Regions from separate parts of the Streptomyces sp. NPDC002573 genome, predicted to be linked through region 3. Evidence: riboswitches for the same ligand, from Rfam matches in the RefSeq annotation. Region 3 holds a riboswitch; each other region holds the start of a gene.
The links. Region 3 has a riboswitch for cobalamin ahead of ACFYX0_RS04270 (CbtB-domain containing protein). Riboswitches for the same ligand answer to the same signal wherever they lie in the genome.
Positions count from the first base shown of each region.

Region 1 (4,232 bases), on a different contig from region 3:
CACTGCCTGACCGGCGACTCCTTGTCGGGGCACCTCCGGCCCGCAGGCTGCACCGGGCGTCAACTGAGACGGCCGCCCGCCGTCTGAGTACGGGTACTCATGCCCGACTCGGCCGTCCTGGTGGACAGTGACGGTCGGGCCGGGCGTACGACGATGGAGAGTCAGCTGCCGATGAGAGGCGGACAAGCATGAGGGCCTTCGCGCGGCGTGCCGCCGGCTCGAAGAGCGTGTGGGGCTCGTTGGCGGTGATCGTCCTGTTCGCCGTCTCGGCCTGTTCCACGACCCCGGACCGTGCTGTCAGCGACAAGCAGCTGCGCAAGCTCGGGGAGAGCAGCCAGGCGGTGCGGGCCCGGGAGCGTGCGGAGCAAAGGCTTCGGGGCGTGGCGCGGGCGTACGCCGACCGCACGCCCCTGTCGCTCGGCCTGGTCGTGGTGCACGACGTGTGCGTGCCGGGATCGGGACCGGGCTGGTTCTTCCAGCAGAAGATCGACGACTACAAGGTCGTCTGCTCGATGAACACCACCGCCTACTACGGCGCCGCCCCCAGGCACGTGGGCGACACCCTCGACGGGATCCTGACCGCGGGCGACCACACCCGTTCCGGGCCGGCCGGATCCGGAAGTCCCATCCCGTTCACGCACGACGACCACGGAAGGCGGCTCGTCGCCTACTACCGGGGGCACGGCCCGAACCCCCAGGGCTCGCAGGCCACGGAACCGACCCGGCTGGCCGTCTCCGGACAGACGCTGACCTGGGACACGACACGCGGCGGCGCCCCGCGCCGGCTGGTCGAGGAGCCCTACGCCGGTCTCGTCGACGATCCGCCGGTGTCCCGCGTGGTCCGTGACCCGAAGACCGCCACGGTCGCCGCCATCCGGAAACGGTACGGCCTGGTGTTCAAGCTGGAACTCCCCTACAGCGACTATTACGGGGTGCTCAAGAACGGCCGGACGCGCACGGAGTGACGTCGGTGCCGGCCGGGCACGGCTCCATCAGCTCCCGCACGCACGCGCGCAGCCAGGCGGGCGCGGGGGGTCGGCCTCGAGGCGGGGGTGCCAGGCGAACCCGCAGGCATCAGATCCGGTCTGAACTGGGAGCGCCTGATCCTCCTGTCGACGACGGGTCTCCGGGGCGTGGCCTTCTTCTCGGTAACGGTCTTCAGGTGGTTCGGGTTGCGTCGCGTGGCCGGGGGCTTCGGCGGGGGGTGAAGGCGTAGAGGTCGAGGATGTCGGGGCGGGGAGCGATGCCGGGGCCGCCGGCCCGTACCCATGCGGCGATGTCCTCGGTGGCGGCCGGGTCGTTGACGAGGCCGAGCCAGACGGGACGGGCGCCGGCGGCGCGTCCCGCGGCGGAGGGCTGGACGACGATCACATTGGCCTGGTCGCACACGTCCAGGCAGGTGGAGACCCGTAGGGGCGCGTGCTCGGCGAGGCGGGCGGTCTGTTCCGTGTGGTCGACCCCGGTCACCTTCGGGCTTCCGCAGCAGCAGTCCCTGCACACCACGATCCGGCACGGTGCCAGGCCGGCGGAGCCGGTTCCCACCGGTTCATCGGTTCGTGTCTCGGGCATGGCACGTCACGCTCCTCCTCCGGGGAGATCCGCCCCGGTCTGGGTCGAGGAGGCGACGACGTGAGTCTCCTGGCTCTCGGGTCGCTGCTGGTCCCGTTCTTCCCGCCCGTTGCCGGGCAGTGGTCTGTTCGGGATCCGCTCGCCGATCACAGTGGCGGGACCGCGCCGGACTTTCACCGGCTTCCTCGTTCCGCCGTCGCCTTGTTCGTCGGGCATCGTCGCATCCCGGGTCACGGCGCGTCATCACCGCCGCCGGTGGGGCCGGTCGGGCGCCCTGCACCAGGCGCGGTGGTGGACGGGCGCGGATGTCTGCGGTGCGTCAGGTGCCGGGTGGGAGGGTGAAGTCGTAGACGGCCGAGTCGAAGGCCGAGTAGTCGGCGTAGCCGAGGAGTTCGTAGAGGCGGGAGCGGGTCTGCATACGGGGCAGCAGGGGCTGCTGGGTGCCCTCGACCGCCAGGGTGCGCAGACCCTCCTCGACGGCGCCCATGGCCAGGCGCAGCAGGGTGACCGGGTAGAGGGCGATGTCGTAGCCCAGGTTCTCCAGGGTGCGGGTGTTCAGCAGGGGGCCCTTGCCGAACTCCGTCATGTTGGCCAGGAGGGGGACGGGGACCGCCTGGCGGAACGCCTCGAACTCGGCCTCGTCCGGGAGGGCTTCGGGGAAGATCGCGTCGGCGCCCGCGTCGACGTACGCCTTCGCCCGGTCGATCGCCGCCGCCAGGCCCTCCACCGCGCGGGCGTCGGTACGGGCCATCAGGAGGAAGTCGGGGTCGCGGCGGGCGTCGACCGCGGCCCGGATCCGGCGGGTCATCTCCTCGCGCGGCACGACGGACTTGCCGTCGAGGTGGCCGCAGCGCTTGGGATTGACCTGGTCCTCCAGATGAAGCCCGGCCAGGCCCGCGTCCTCCATCAACTGCACGGTGCGCGCGGCGTTCATCGGCTCGCCGAAGCCGGTGTCCGCATCGATCAGGACGGGCAGGTCGGTGACCCGGGTCGTCTGCTGGGCGCGGGCGGCGATCTCGGTGGAGGTGGTCAGGCCGATGTCGGGCAGGCCGAGGTCGGCGGCGAGGGCCGCGCCGGAGAGGTAGGCGGCCTCGAAGCCGGTGTCCTGGATGAGGCGGGCGGAGAGCGGGTTGAGGGCGCCGGGCATGGGCAGCAGTCGGCCGGTGGCCAGGCGCTCACGCAGGGCGCGGCGGCGTTCGGCGGGAGTGGTGCGGGTGTGGAGCATCAGAACAGGCCCTTCGGCAGGTGTGCGTCGTACGCGGCCACGGACGTGGTGCTCGATCACGGGACTGCTCGCCTTCTCGGGCGGCAGTTCCTGAAGCGGACACCTGGAAGCCTGGCGGTGGCCTGTGCGCGTGCCACCCGTGGTGGAAATTTCACTCGATCGTGTGACTCGCAAGGACCGAGTCGACCATGAACCGCCATACGAGCGTGCGGTGTTACCGGGCCGGCCGTCGCGGGCACCACGGAACTCATCGACGACCCATAGGAGTTCGCATGAACAGCCTCGACCGCTACGATCACGACCCGGACGCCCTGGCCTGGGCCCGCGCCAAGATCCGCAGAGCCGTCGACCGGGCCGAACGCGCCGCCGGCAACGGCTCTCTCAGTGCCGAGGAGCGCGAGGAGTGGCGGCGCATCGCCTCCTATGTGCGGCGCGAACTCCTCACCCGCGACGATGTCGCCCACGCCGCGTTCGACGAGCGCCTGCCCGCCTTTCTCGGCGCGATCCCGGTACGGCACGCTGAGGGACACGAGGATCCGGAAGCCACACTCAACACCCTCTCCCCCGCCGAACGCCTCAAGACCGCGGGGGCCGTCGCCAGGATCCGGGCCTGGATCGCCAGCGAACCCGTCACCGCCGACACCGGCTTCGGGGACGGTTATCGCGAGGCCCTCCGCGACATACAGGTCCTCATCGGGCCGGCACCCGAGGAACATCCTGAGCAGGATCACGAGGAGCCCGCTCGATGAAACCGCCGGTGCCCGTCCGTCACGGGTGTGTGGGATGCGACGTGCTGCTGTTGCTCCGTTGCAGGGCTTCCTGCCCTCGCTGGTTCGCGACCTGCAAAGCCTTCAGATAGTCGGCCTGCGGCAGGCGAGCACACTCCGGTGCTCCTATCCCGCCGTGCCGCCCGGTGACCATCCTGTCGGTGCAGGCGGCGATCTGACCGGCGCTCGCGTGGGTGGCCTTGGCGGTCGGGCGCGCGGGCGTGCCGTGGCCCGGGGCCGAGCAGGCCGTCAGAGCGAGGGCGACGGCGGCGAGTACGACAACGGTGGTGCGGGACAAGGGGTCTCCCGAAGGCACGGTGGCCGGTCTGCGCGGCAGACGGCCTGGAGGTACGGCGGCACGAGGACGGACACCGCGCGCCGCGCCGCCACGCTATCGGACCGTCAGGTCTTCGACGACCGCACTCGGCGCGGACCTGAGAGCCGTTGATCTGACGGCCGTTGACCGGGCCGTCGGCCTGACGGACCGCTCACCGCTCGGCGCCGCTCGCCCCTTGGTGCCGTCACCGCCCGGTGTCGCTCAGCGCTCGGTCGGAGCCCCCAGTCCCGTCAGTGCGCCGACCGGGTCCGGGTCGGGGGTGCCTCGGGGCCACCAGTCCTCCTGGCCCGGTTCCGACTCGTAGGCGTACCACAGTCCGTCGCGGCCGAGCCGG
Region 1 covers NZ_JBIARC010000006.1:128,731-132,962, reverse strand. The annotation lists gene ACFYX0_RS08545 (hypothetical protein) at 1-87, shown strand, start outside; gene ACFYX0_RS08540 (hypothetical protein) at 189-965, shown strand; gene ACFYX0_RS08535 ((2Fe-2S) ferredoxin domain-containing protein) at 1,159-1,569, opposite strand; cobalamin riboswitch at 1,611-1,802, opposite strand; gene prpB (methylisocitrate lyase) at 1,889-2,794, opposite strand; gene ACFYX0_RS08525 (hypothetical protein) at 3,067-3,543, shown strand; gene ACFYX0_RS08520 (hypothetical protein) at 3,563-3,859, opposite strand; gene ACFYX0_RS08515 (SWIM zinc finger family protein) at 4,100-4,232, opposite strand, start outside.
Region 1: linked by a shared signal. The riboswitch ahead of ACFYX0_RS08535 ((2Fe-2S) ferredoxin domain-containing protein) and the one ahead of ACFYX0_RS04270 (CbtB-domain containing protein) in region 3 are both predicted to bind cobalamin.

Region 2 (4,232 bases), on a different contig from region 3:
CGGGGTCGCCGACCCGGTACTGGAGCGGGACCTGCCGACGACCTTCCGCCGGATCATGTACGGGCTGTCCGGTGAGGCCCCCGCCCTGATCCCGGTGGTGCGGGAGGGCACCGAGCCCATGGACATGTTCCCCGAGCCGGACCGCCTCCCCGGCTGGCTGAGCGAGGGCGACATCGCCGCCTACGCCGCCGAGTTCGCCGAGAGCGGCTTCACCGGCCCGCTCAACTGGTACCGCAACCTGGACCGCAACTGGGAGCTGACCGCCGCGTTCGACGGCGCCCGGATCACCCCTCCGGCGCTGTTCATCGGCGGCGACAAGGACCTCAACGTCGCCGTCGCCGGGCCGGACATGGAGGCGCGGATGCGCGCCGTGGTGCCGGACCTGCGGGACATGGTGCTGCTGCGCGACACCGGCCACTGGGTCGCCGAAGAACGCCCCGCCGAGGTCAACGCCCACCTCATCGACTTCCTCAAGTCCCTCTGACCAGGACAGGAGAACCACCATGCACCTCCGAGACGCACAGGTTCTGCTCACCGGAGCGACCGGTGGAATCGGCCACGCCATCGCCGAGGCGCTCGCGGCACGCGGGGCGCAGCTGGTGCTGACGGGCCGCCGCGCCGACGTACTGGAGGACCTGGCCGGACGGCTCGGCGGTCGCGCTCTGGCCGCCGACCTCTCCGACCCGGGCGGCGCGCGGGACCTGCTGGGCCGCGCCGGCCGGGTGGACATCGTGGTCGCCAACGCCGCGCTCCCCGCGAGCGGAGCCGTGCCCGAGCTGTCCGTCGAGGACATCGACCGGATGCTGGACGTCAATCTGCGGGCGCCGGTGGTCATGGCGAGGCTCGCCGCCGAGGCGATGATCAGCCGCCGCAGCGGGCACCTGGTCTTCATCTCCTCGCTGATGGGCAAGACCGCCTCCGGCGGGGCCGCGCTGTACAGCGCGAGCAAGTTCGGCATGCGCGGCTTCGCCCTGGCACTGCGCGAGGACCTCCAGCCGTACGGGGTCGGGGTGACGACGGTCTTCCCCGGGTTCATCCGCGACGCGGGCATGTTCGCCAGGACGGGCGTCCGCCTCCCGCGCGGGGTCGGCACCCGGACCCCGCGGGACGTCGCGCGCGCCGTGGTCCGGGCGGTGGACCGCAACCCGGCCGAGATCGACGTCGCCCCGCTGGGGCTGCGGCTCGGCGCGATGGTCGGCGGGGTCGCCCCCACGCTCAGCGCGATCGTGCAGCGCCGCGCCGGGGGCGACCGGATCACCGCGGAGATGGCCGTGACCCAGCGGTCCGCGCGGTAGCCGCCGCCGCGTCCCCGGTTCCGGGGCCGGGACGGCACCCGGCCCCGGAAGGCCCCGCGGGGGCGGGGTGCTGGCCCGGCCGGGGCCCTCTCACAGGGGCCTCTCAAGGACGCTTCTACCGGCGGGTACAGTAGCCGGGTCGTTCTCACACCCTTACGGGGGAAAGCCGGTGCAAATCCGGCGCTGACCCCGCAACCGTGAGCCGCCCCACGGCGGCGAGCCGGAGCACCGCGTACGGGACGTGACCGGCTCACGCGCACCGGCAGCCCGCCGGTGTACGGCACCGTCGAGGTCTACGGAGCCGAGCCGCCCGGGGGATGCCCCGTGCCGCCCTGCTCCCGGACACCAAGGGAGAGGCACCCGCCGATCATGATCGTTCGCCGCAGCGCCGCGGTACTCGCCGCCATCGCCGCCGTCGCCGGGGCCCCCGCCACGGCCTTCGCCGCCACCCCCGCCCCCTCCGCCTCGCCCTCGCTGCCGTCCGGCCTCTACGGCACCGGCGACCCCACGTACGACGGCGTCTGGCGGCAGTCGCTCGCCCTGCTCGCCCAGCACACGGCCGGTGTGCGGCCCGCCACCGCCGCGGTGGACTGGCTGACCGGCCAGCAGTGCGCGAGCGGCGCCTTCGCCCCCTACCGCGCGCAGCCCAGCGCGAAGTGCGACGCCAAGACGCCCGTCGACACGAACAACACCGCGGCGGCAGTCCAGGCCCTGGCCGCGGTCGGCGGCCACGGAGCCGAGAGCGGCAAGGCGGTGGCCTGGCTGAAGTCCGTGCAGAACAAGGACGGCGGCTGGGGCTACACCGCGGGTGGCGCGAGCGACGCCAACTCGACGTCCGTCGTGGTCGGTGCGCTCACGGCGGCGGGCGAGCAGCCGCAGGACGTCCGCATGGACGGCAAGTCCCCCTACGACGCGCTGCTGAAGCTCGCGCTGCCCTGCGACGGCGACGGTGCGGGCGCCTTCGCCTACCAGCCCGACAAGAAGGGCGCGCTCACCGCCAACGCGGATGCCACGGCGGCGGCCGTGACCGGCGCGCTCGGCAAGGGGTTCGCCGGGGAGAAGGCTCCGGCCGAGAGCGCGGCCCCGGTCTGCGGGAAGGCCACCGATGTGCGCCAGGCCGCGCAGAACGGCGCCGCCTACCTGCTCAAGGCCCTGGCCAGGGACCAGCACCTCACCTCGGCCCTGCCCGGCGCCAAGGACCAGCCCGACTACGGCAACACGGCGGACGCGGTGGTCGCCCTCGCCACCGTCGGCCAGGGCGAGCGGGCGTCCGGCGCCCTGCACTGGCTTCAGGCCAACTCCGGGCCGTGGGCGAAGCAGAGCGGCCCGGCCGCGTACGCCCAGCTGATCCTCGCCGCGCTCGCGACCGGCACCGACCCGCGCCACTTCGGCGGAACCGACCTGGTCAGCGCGCTCAACGCGACGGGCCCGGCACCGCAGGCGGCCGGCGCGACCCCGAAGACCGACCAGACCCAGAAGCCCGCCAAGAAGGACGACTCGGGCTCCGCCTTCGGCGTGTGGTGGATCGTCGGCGTCTTCCTCGTCGCCGGTATCGGCATCGGCTTCCTGCTCAGCGGCCGCGGCAAGCGGCAGCAGCCGTGACCCGCGTCCCCGCGGGCGCCCGGCTCCTGACCGCGCCGCTCCTCGTCCTCCTGGCGGCCTGCGTGCTGCTGGGCGGCGCGGGCCGGGCCCAGGCCGTCGGCTACCGCTACTGGTCCTTCTGGGAGCGTGGCGGCAACACCTGGACGTACGCCACCCAGGGCCCGTCGACCAGCCGTCCCGCCGACGGGGACGTCCAGGGCTTCCGGTTCGCGGTGAGCGAGGACTCCTCGGACGCGACCAAGCCGCGCGGCAGCGCGGACTTCGCGACGATCTGCGCGGGCACACCCGCCCGGGACGGTCAGAAGCGTGTCGCCCTGGTCCTCGACTTCGGCACGGCGGCGGACGCCCCCTCCGGGGAGCGGCCGCCGGCAGGGCGCACGGCGTGCGCCCGGGTGCCCGGGGACGCGACGACGGCGGACGCGCTCGCCGCCGTCGCGGGCCCGCTGCGCTACGACACCAACGCCCTGCTGTGCGCGATAGCGGGTTACCCGGCCAAGGGCTGCGGCGAGCAGGTGACGTCCGGGCAGGACCGTGCCCCGGCGAAGGCCACGGACCACAAGGGACAGGCGTCGGCGAGGAGCGCGGCACACCACGGCCCGTCGGTGGGCCTCCTCGCGGGTGCCGCCGCCGTGGCCGTGCTGGGCGCGGCGGCGGTGTGGCAGGCGCGCCGCCGCAGGGGCTGACAGTGGCGCCCCGTCCCGGCCGCGGCCGGCCGGCCGTGCACCCGGGCGCCTGGTGGCTGTGGGCCCTCGGGCTCGCCACCGCCGCCACCCGCACCACCAACCCGCTGCTGCTGGCCCTCCTGATCGCGGTGTCCGCCTACGTCGTGGCGGCCCGCCGCACCACGGCCCCCTGGTCCCGCTCCTACGCGGCCTTCGCCAGGCTCGGCTTCGCCGTCCTCGCCATCCGGCTGCTGTTCACCGTGGTCCTCGGCTCCCCCATCCCCGGCACCCACACCCTGTTCACCCTCCCCGAGGTCCCGCTCCCGCACTGGGCGCAGGGCATCCGCCTCGGCGGCCGGGTCACCGCCGAGGCTCTCGTCTTCGCCCTGTACGACGGTCTGCGGCTGGCCACCCTGCTGATCTGCGTGGGCGCGGCGAACGCCCTCGCGAACCCCGCCCGGCTGCTGAAGGCCCTCCCGGGCGCACTGTACGAGGCGGGCGTGGCGGTCGTCGTCGCGCTGACCTTCGCCCCGCATCTCGTCGCGGACGTACGGCGGCTGCGTGCCGCGCGCCGGCTGCGCGGCCGGCCCGACCGGGGGCTGCGCGGTCTGGCCCAGGTCGGACTTCCGGTCCTGGAGGGCGCGTTGGAACGCTCGGTGGCGCTCGCCGCCGC
Region 2 covers NZ_JBIARC010000013.1:43,206-47,437, reverse strand. The annotation lists gene ACFYX0_RS15075 (alpha/beta fold hydrolase) at 1-484, shown strand, start outside; gene ACFYX0_RS15070 (SDR family NAD(P)-dependent oxidoreductase) at 504-1,295, shown strand; cobalamin riboswitch at 1,418-1,546, shown strand; gene ACFYX0_RS15065 (prenyltransferase/squalene oxidase repeat-containing protein) at 1,665-2,897, shown strand; gene ACFYX0_RS15060 (SCO2322 family protein) at 2,894-3,580, shown strand; gene ACFYX0_RS15055 (energy-coupling factor transporter transmembrane component T) at 3,583-4,232, shown strand, end outside.
Region 2: linked by a shared signal. The riboswitch ahead of ACFYX0_RS15065 (prenyltransferase/squalene oxidase repeat-containing protein) and the one ahead of ACFYX0_RS04270 (CbtB-domain containing protein) in region 3 are both predicted to bind cobalamin.

Region 3 (4,232 bases):
GCGCGTCGGATAAGAGACCAATCCAACCAAGAAGCACCTGGAAGTCTAAAGTGGAGATTTGTGTCCGTTTTTCATGAAATTGAGCAGGTAGTTCCGGGCGGCAGGAGCCACGCGAAGACTATTGAGCTGGCGGCTCATCCCGATAATCCACGCCCGGACCTCGGCGACTTAACCGAGATGATCCAGTCGATGAGATCGGTCGGCGTGGTGCAGCCCCTGGTGGTGGTGACGCGGGAGGCACATCTCGCCGCGTACCCGGATCACGCGTCCGCGATCGGAGGCGCCAGGTATGTGATCATCGCTGGGCATCGTCGTGCCGCAGCGGCGGCTGCGGCGGATGTATACGAGGTGCCGATCGAGGTCCGTCCGGAGCTGTCTCACGAGGGGCTGGATTTAGAGGTGATGGCGGTGGAAAACCTCCAGCGCCGTGATCTCAATCCTATTTGAGGAGGCGGGTGCAGTTCCTGTGAGGGTTCTGTTTTGATCACGCCGTGAGTCGGTATCGTGCCTGGTGGTTGCGGATGAACTCCTGCTTCTCGTGCCAGGCCCAGTAGGCGTCGAAGTCGCCGTTGGATCGCAGCGCGCGAAGCTTCAGCACGGCCTCGGCCCCGGCCAGGCCCCAGCGGGCTCCGGTGATGTCCAGACGGTCTTTCACCAGGTGGCGGCAGGCGCCTTCACTGATTCCAGTGGCGATGGGCCAGCCGGCCGCGAGCGCGGTGTCGTAGCGCAGGTATTCGGCCTTGTTGGCGAGGTAGGCCACGGCGTCGTCGATGCCCTTGTTCTTGCCCGCTGCGATGCCGGCGGCCGTCGCGGCCGCTCTGATCTGCTCGGCGGCCTGAATGGCGCCGCCGGCCAGGATGGTGCGGCCGGTCCGGGCGACCCAGGCCTCGATGGTCTTGTCGCCGGTGGTGTGCAGGGCGTGGGCGGCGCCCCACAGATACTCCAGGACATGAATGATGTCGATGACGATGTGGACGCCGATGCCCCTGGCCGCGGCCTGCTCGTTGATCAGGTCGATCTGGTGGGGTGCGCCGTCGACCAGGGCCACCCAGGTCCGCGTGTGTCCGGGATCGCGGGATTCGGCCTGGTCGAACACTGCGGCGACGACTTCGGCGGCGGTGTCGTTGACGGAGCCGCACAGCCATTTAGTGCGGGCCTTCGGGCCTTTCCGGCGTTCGGGGCCATCGTTGCCGCCCGCGCGGTCGGGGTCGGCGATGATGTCGTCGACGTCGCGCACGGCCGGCTCGGCGTCATAGACGGTGCCCAGGGTCGCCATCCTCTCTGTACCCATCTCAGTTCGGAGCGGCGACCGCCCGGCCCCGAGCGGCCGGTGCGGGCTTAGGATTCAGCTGGCGCTCCGCCAACTCGCCGAAGAGCAGGCCGAATCCGCCCCACAGGACGATCTGGATGGCCAGGGCCGAGAGACGGAACCGCCACAGCAGGGTGGCCGGGAAGTCCTTCGGCACCTCGTTGATCACCGGGAGGAAGGCATACGCCAGACCGATCACGACGGCGAAGCCGACGACGGCGACGACGGTCGCGTACCAGTTGCCCAGTCTCGGTGCGAGCCGCTTGCCCACAATGGTGGCGGCGATCGCCAGGAGCACGCTGAGCAGCATCATCAGGAAGTACAGCGTGGTCCGCTTGCCGATGGTGTCGGGGTTGCCGACCGACGGCGGGTTGGCCGGGTACTTCAGGAACGGCACGACGTACACGGCCAGCAGCGCGCAGCCGGACAGCAGCAGCGCGGTCGCCCGCGGGGAGAAGCTGGCGACCCTGCCGAGCGCGAAGCAGAAGGCGAGCGCGGCGATACCGCCGAACGCGACTCCGTAGACCAGGACGCCGGTGGCGAGACCGGCGGTGGACTGCAGCGAGCGGGAGACGACTTCCATCTCGTGCTCGTGGGAGTGAGCTGCCTCGAAGCTGATCGCGCTGTCGACGTCCGGCTCACCGAGAAGGTAGGCCACGACCAGGGCGAGCACACCGGCGGCCAGGCCGCCGAGCATGCCCCGCACCAGAAGGTTGCGCACGGTTGCGGAGTTCATGGGTGTGCGGCGTCCCTCGCGTCAGTGGCAGGGGAAGCCGAGCAGATGGCGGGCGTCGTGCACCCACTCGTGGACGTCCGTGCCGTTGAACACGGAGGTGGCGCCCTGCTCGGCGCCGACGAAGTACAGCAGGATGAGCATGAGGATGCCGAAGAAAACCGCCCAGGGAGCTATCGCGTTCAGCGGCAGCTTGGCGGGAACGACGGGGCTGGTGGCTGTCGGCTGGGCGACGGTCTGCGCCATGGCAGGACCTCCTCTGGGAGTTCGCGTCCCATCTCGGTGGTGCACACGACGACGGCCACGGGTCTGACTCACGAGCCGCCCCGGGAGGCGTCTCGCATACAGTGGCGCGACCGTGCCGGATTTCCACCGGCTTCCGTCGTACCGTCGTCAATATCGGAAAGACCGTACCGCGTGTCGGGTACCCGGCCAAGACCGCCTCCCCTGGCGTGATCTTCCTCTCCACGCCAGGCGGACGATCAGTTCGCTCACCAAGCCGTCTCCGTGGCGGTGCCTTGTCCGGCGAGCCCCAGTTCGCGGTCGCCGAGGGGGGCGAAGAAGCGTTCCACGTCGGCGTCGGACACTTCGGCGAGGGTCGCCGGGGACCAGTGCGGGGTGCGGTCCTTGTCGATGATCTGGGCGCGGACGCCCTCCACCAGGTCGTGGGTGCGCAGGCCAGCGCAGGAGACCCGGTACTCCTGGTCCAGGACCTGTTCCAGCGTGCCGAGGCGACGGACGCGGCGCACCGCGGCCAGGGTGACCTTGAGGGCAGTGGGCGACCGGGAGAGCAGGACCTCCGCGGTCTCCTTGGCCGTCTGACCGCCGTGAGCGAGAAGCCGGTCGAGGATCTCCTCGACGGTGTCGGCGGCGTAGCAGCTGTCGATCCACTCCCGCTGTCCGGCCAACTCTCCGGGCGGCGCGGGCTGTACATGGCGAGCGAGGACGTCTCGTACGGGCGTCTCGGCGAGGTCGCCGAGGAGTTCGGGGACCGAGGTGGACGGTACGTAGTGGTCGGCGAGGCCGCACAGCAGGGCGTCGGCGGCGCCGATCTGCGCGCCGGTGAGGGCGAGATGGGTGCCCAGCTCACCCGGGGCGAGGCCGAGCAGCCGGGTGCCGCCGACGTCGGGGACGAAGCCGATGCCGGTCTCGGGCATCGCGACCCTGGACCGCTCGGTGACGACCCGGACGCTGCCGTGCGCGGACACGCCGACCCCGCCGCCCATGACGATGCCGTCCATGACGGCGACGTACGGCTTCGGGTAGCGGGCGACATGGGCGTTGAGGCGGTACTCGTCGCGCCAGAACGCGGCCGAGGCGGAGCCGTCCCCGTCGCGTGCGTCGTCGTGGACGGCCCGGATGTCGCCACCCGCGCACAGACCACGCTCCCCCGCTCCGGTGATGACCACGGTCTCCACGGCCGGGTCGTGTTCCCAGGCGGTCAGCGCCTCGTCGATACGGCGGACCATCGCATGGTTCAGGGCGTTGAGTGCCCTCGGCCGGTTGAGGGTGATACGGGCGGCCCGCCCGGTGACGTGGAAGAGGACGGGTTCCTCGCCGCCGGTCATCCGAATGCCTCCGTCAGGCCGCGGGCCACGATGACGCGCATGATCTCGTCGGTTCCTTCCAGGATCTGGTGGACACGCGGGTCAGCTCACGGACGATCTTCCGGTGCCCACCTACATGCTCGCTCGGCTCGGCACCGGCGTCGAATCGCACGTCGCCGCTCGCAGCAAGGGAATGCAGGACACCAGGACGAACAGGCCGAAGAGCGTGATGGGGGTCAGTCCGACCGGTTGCAGCAGACGCACCGGATCGGCCTTCACCGAAGGCCAGTTGCTGATCCAGTTCGCGGCCACGTCCAGCGTGATCACTACGCTCCCCAACCAGATGCCGCTTCGCCGCACGAGTCCCACCAGCACCACGACCAGCGGGTCGAGGACGACAAGGCTCACGAAGTACGCCCGAATCGACGCGTGCGGAAACGCAGCATAGGCATGGATACCGCCACGAACCAGATCACTGATGTGAGCACACGTACCTTCGCCGAAACCGGCCAGGTAGACCACGAGAGCCCATCGTGCCCACCGCGGCAGCCCTCTCCACTTGTCCCGCAAGCTCGCCCCCATTCAAGGAGCCTACCCGCGACCGTCCACACGATCGAACGCGGCCACCGGCTTCGCGCGAGCC
Region 3 covers NZ_JBIARC010000003.1:129,742-133,973, forward strand. The annotation lists gene ACFYX0_RS04255 (ParB N-terminal domain-containing protein) at 61-447, shown strand; gene ACFYX0_RS04260 (hypothetical protein) at 485-1,291, opposite strand; gene ACFYX0_RS04265 (CbtA family protein) at 1,293-2,045, opposite strand; gene ACFYX0_RS04270 (CbtB-domain containing protein) at 2,067-2,288, opposite strand; cobalamin riboswitch at 2,325-2,469, opposite strand; gene ACFYX0_RS04275 (enoyl-CoA hydratase/isomerase family protein) at 2,534-3,610, opposite strand; gene ACFYX0_RS04280 (hypothetical protein) at 3,722-4,111, opposite strand.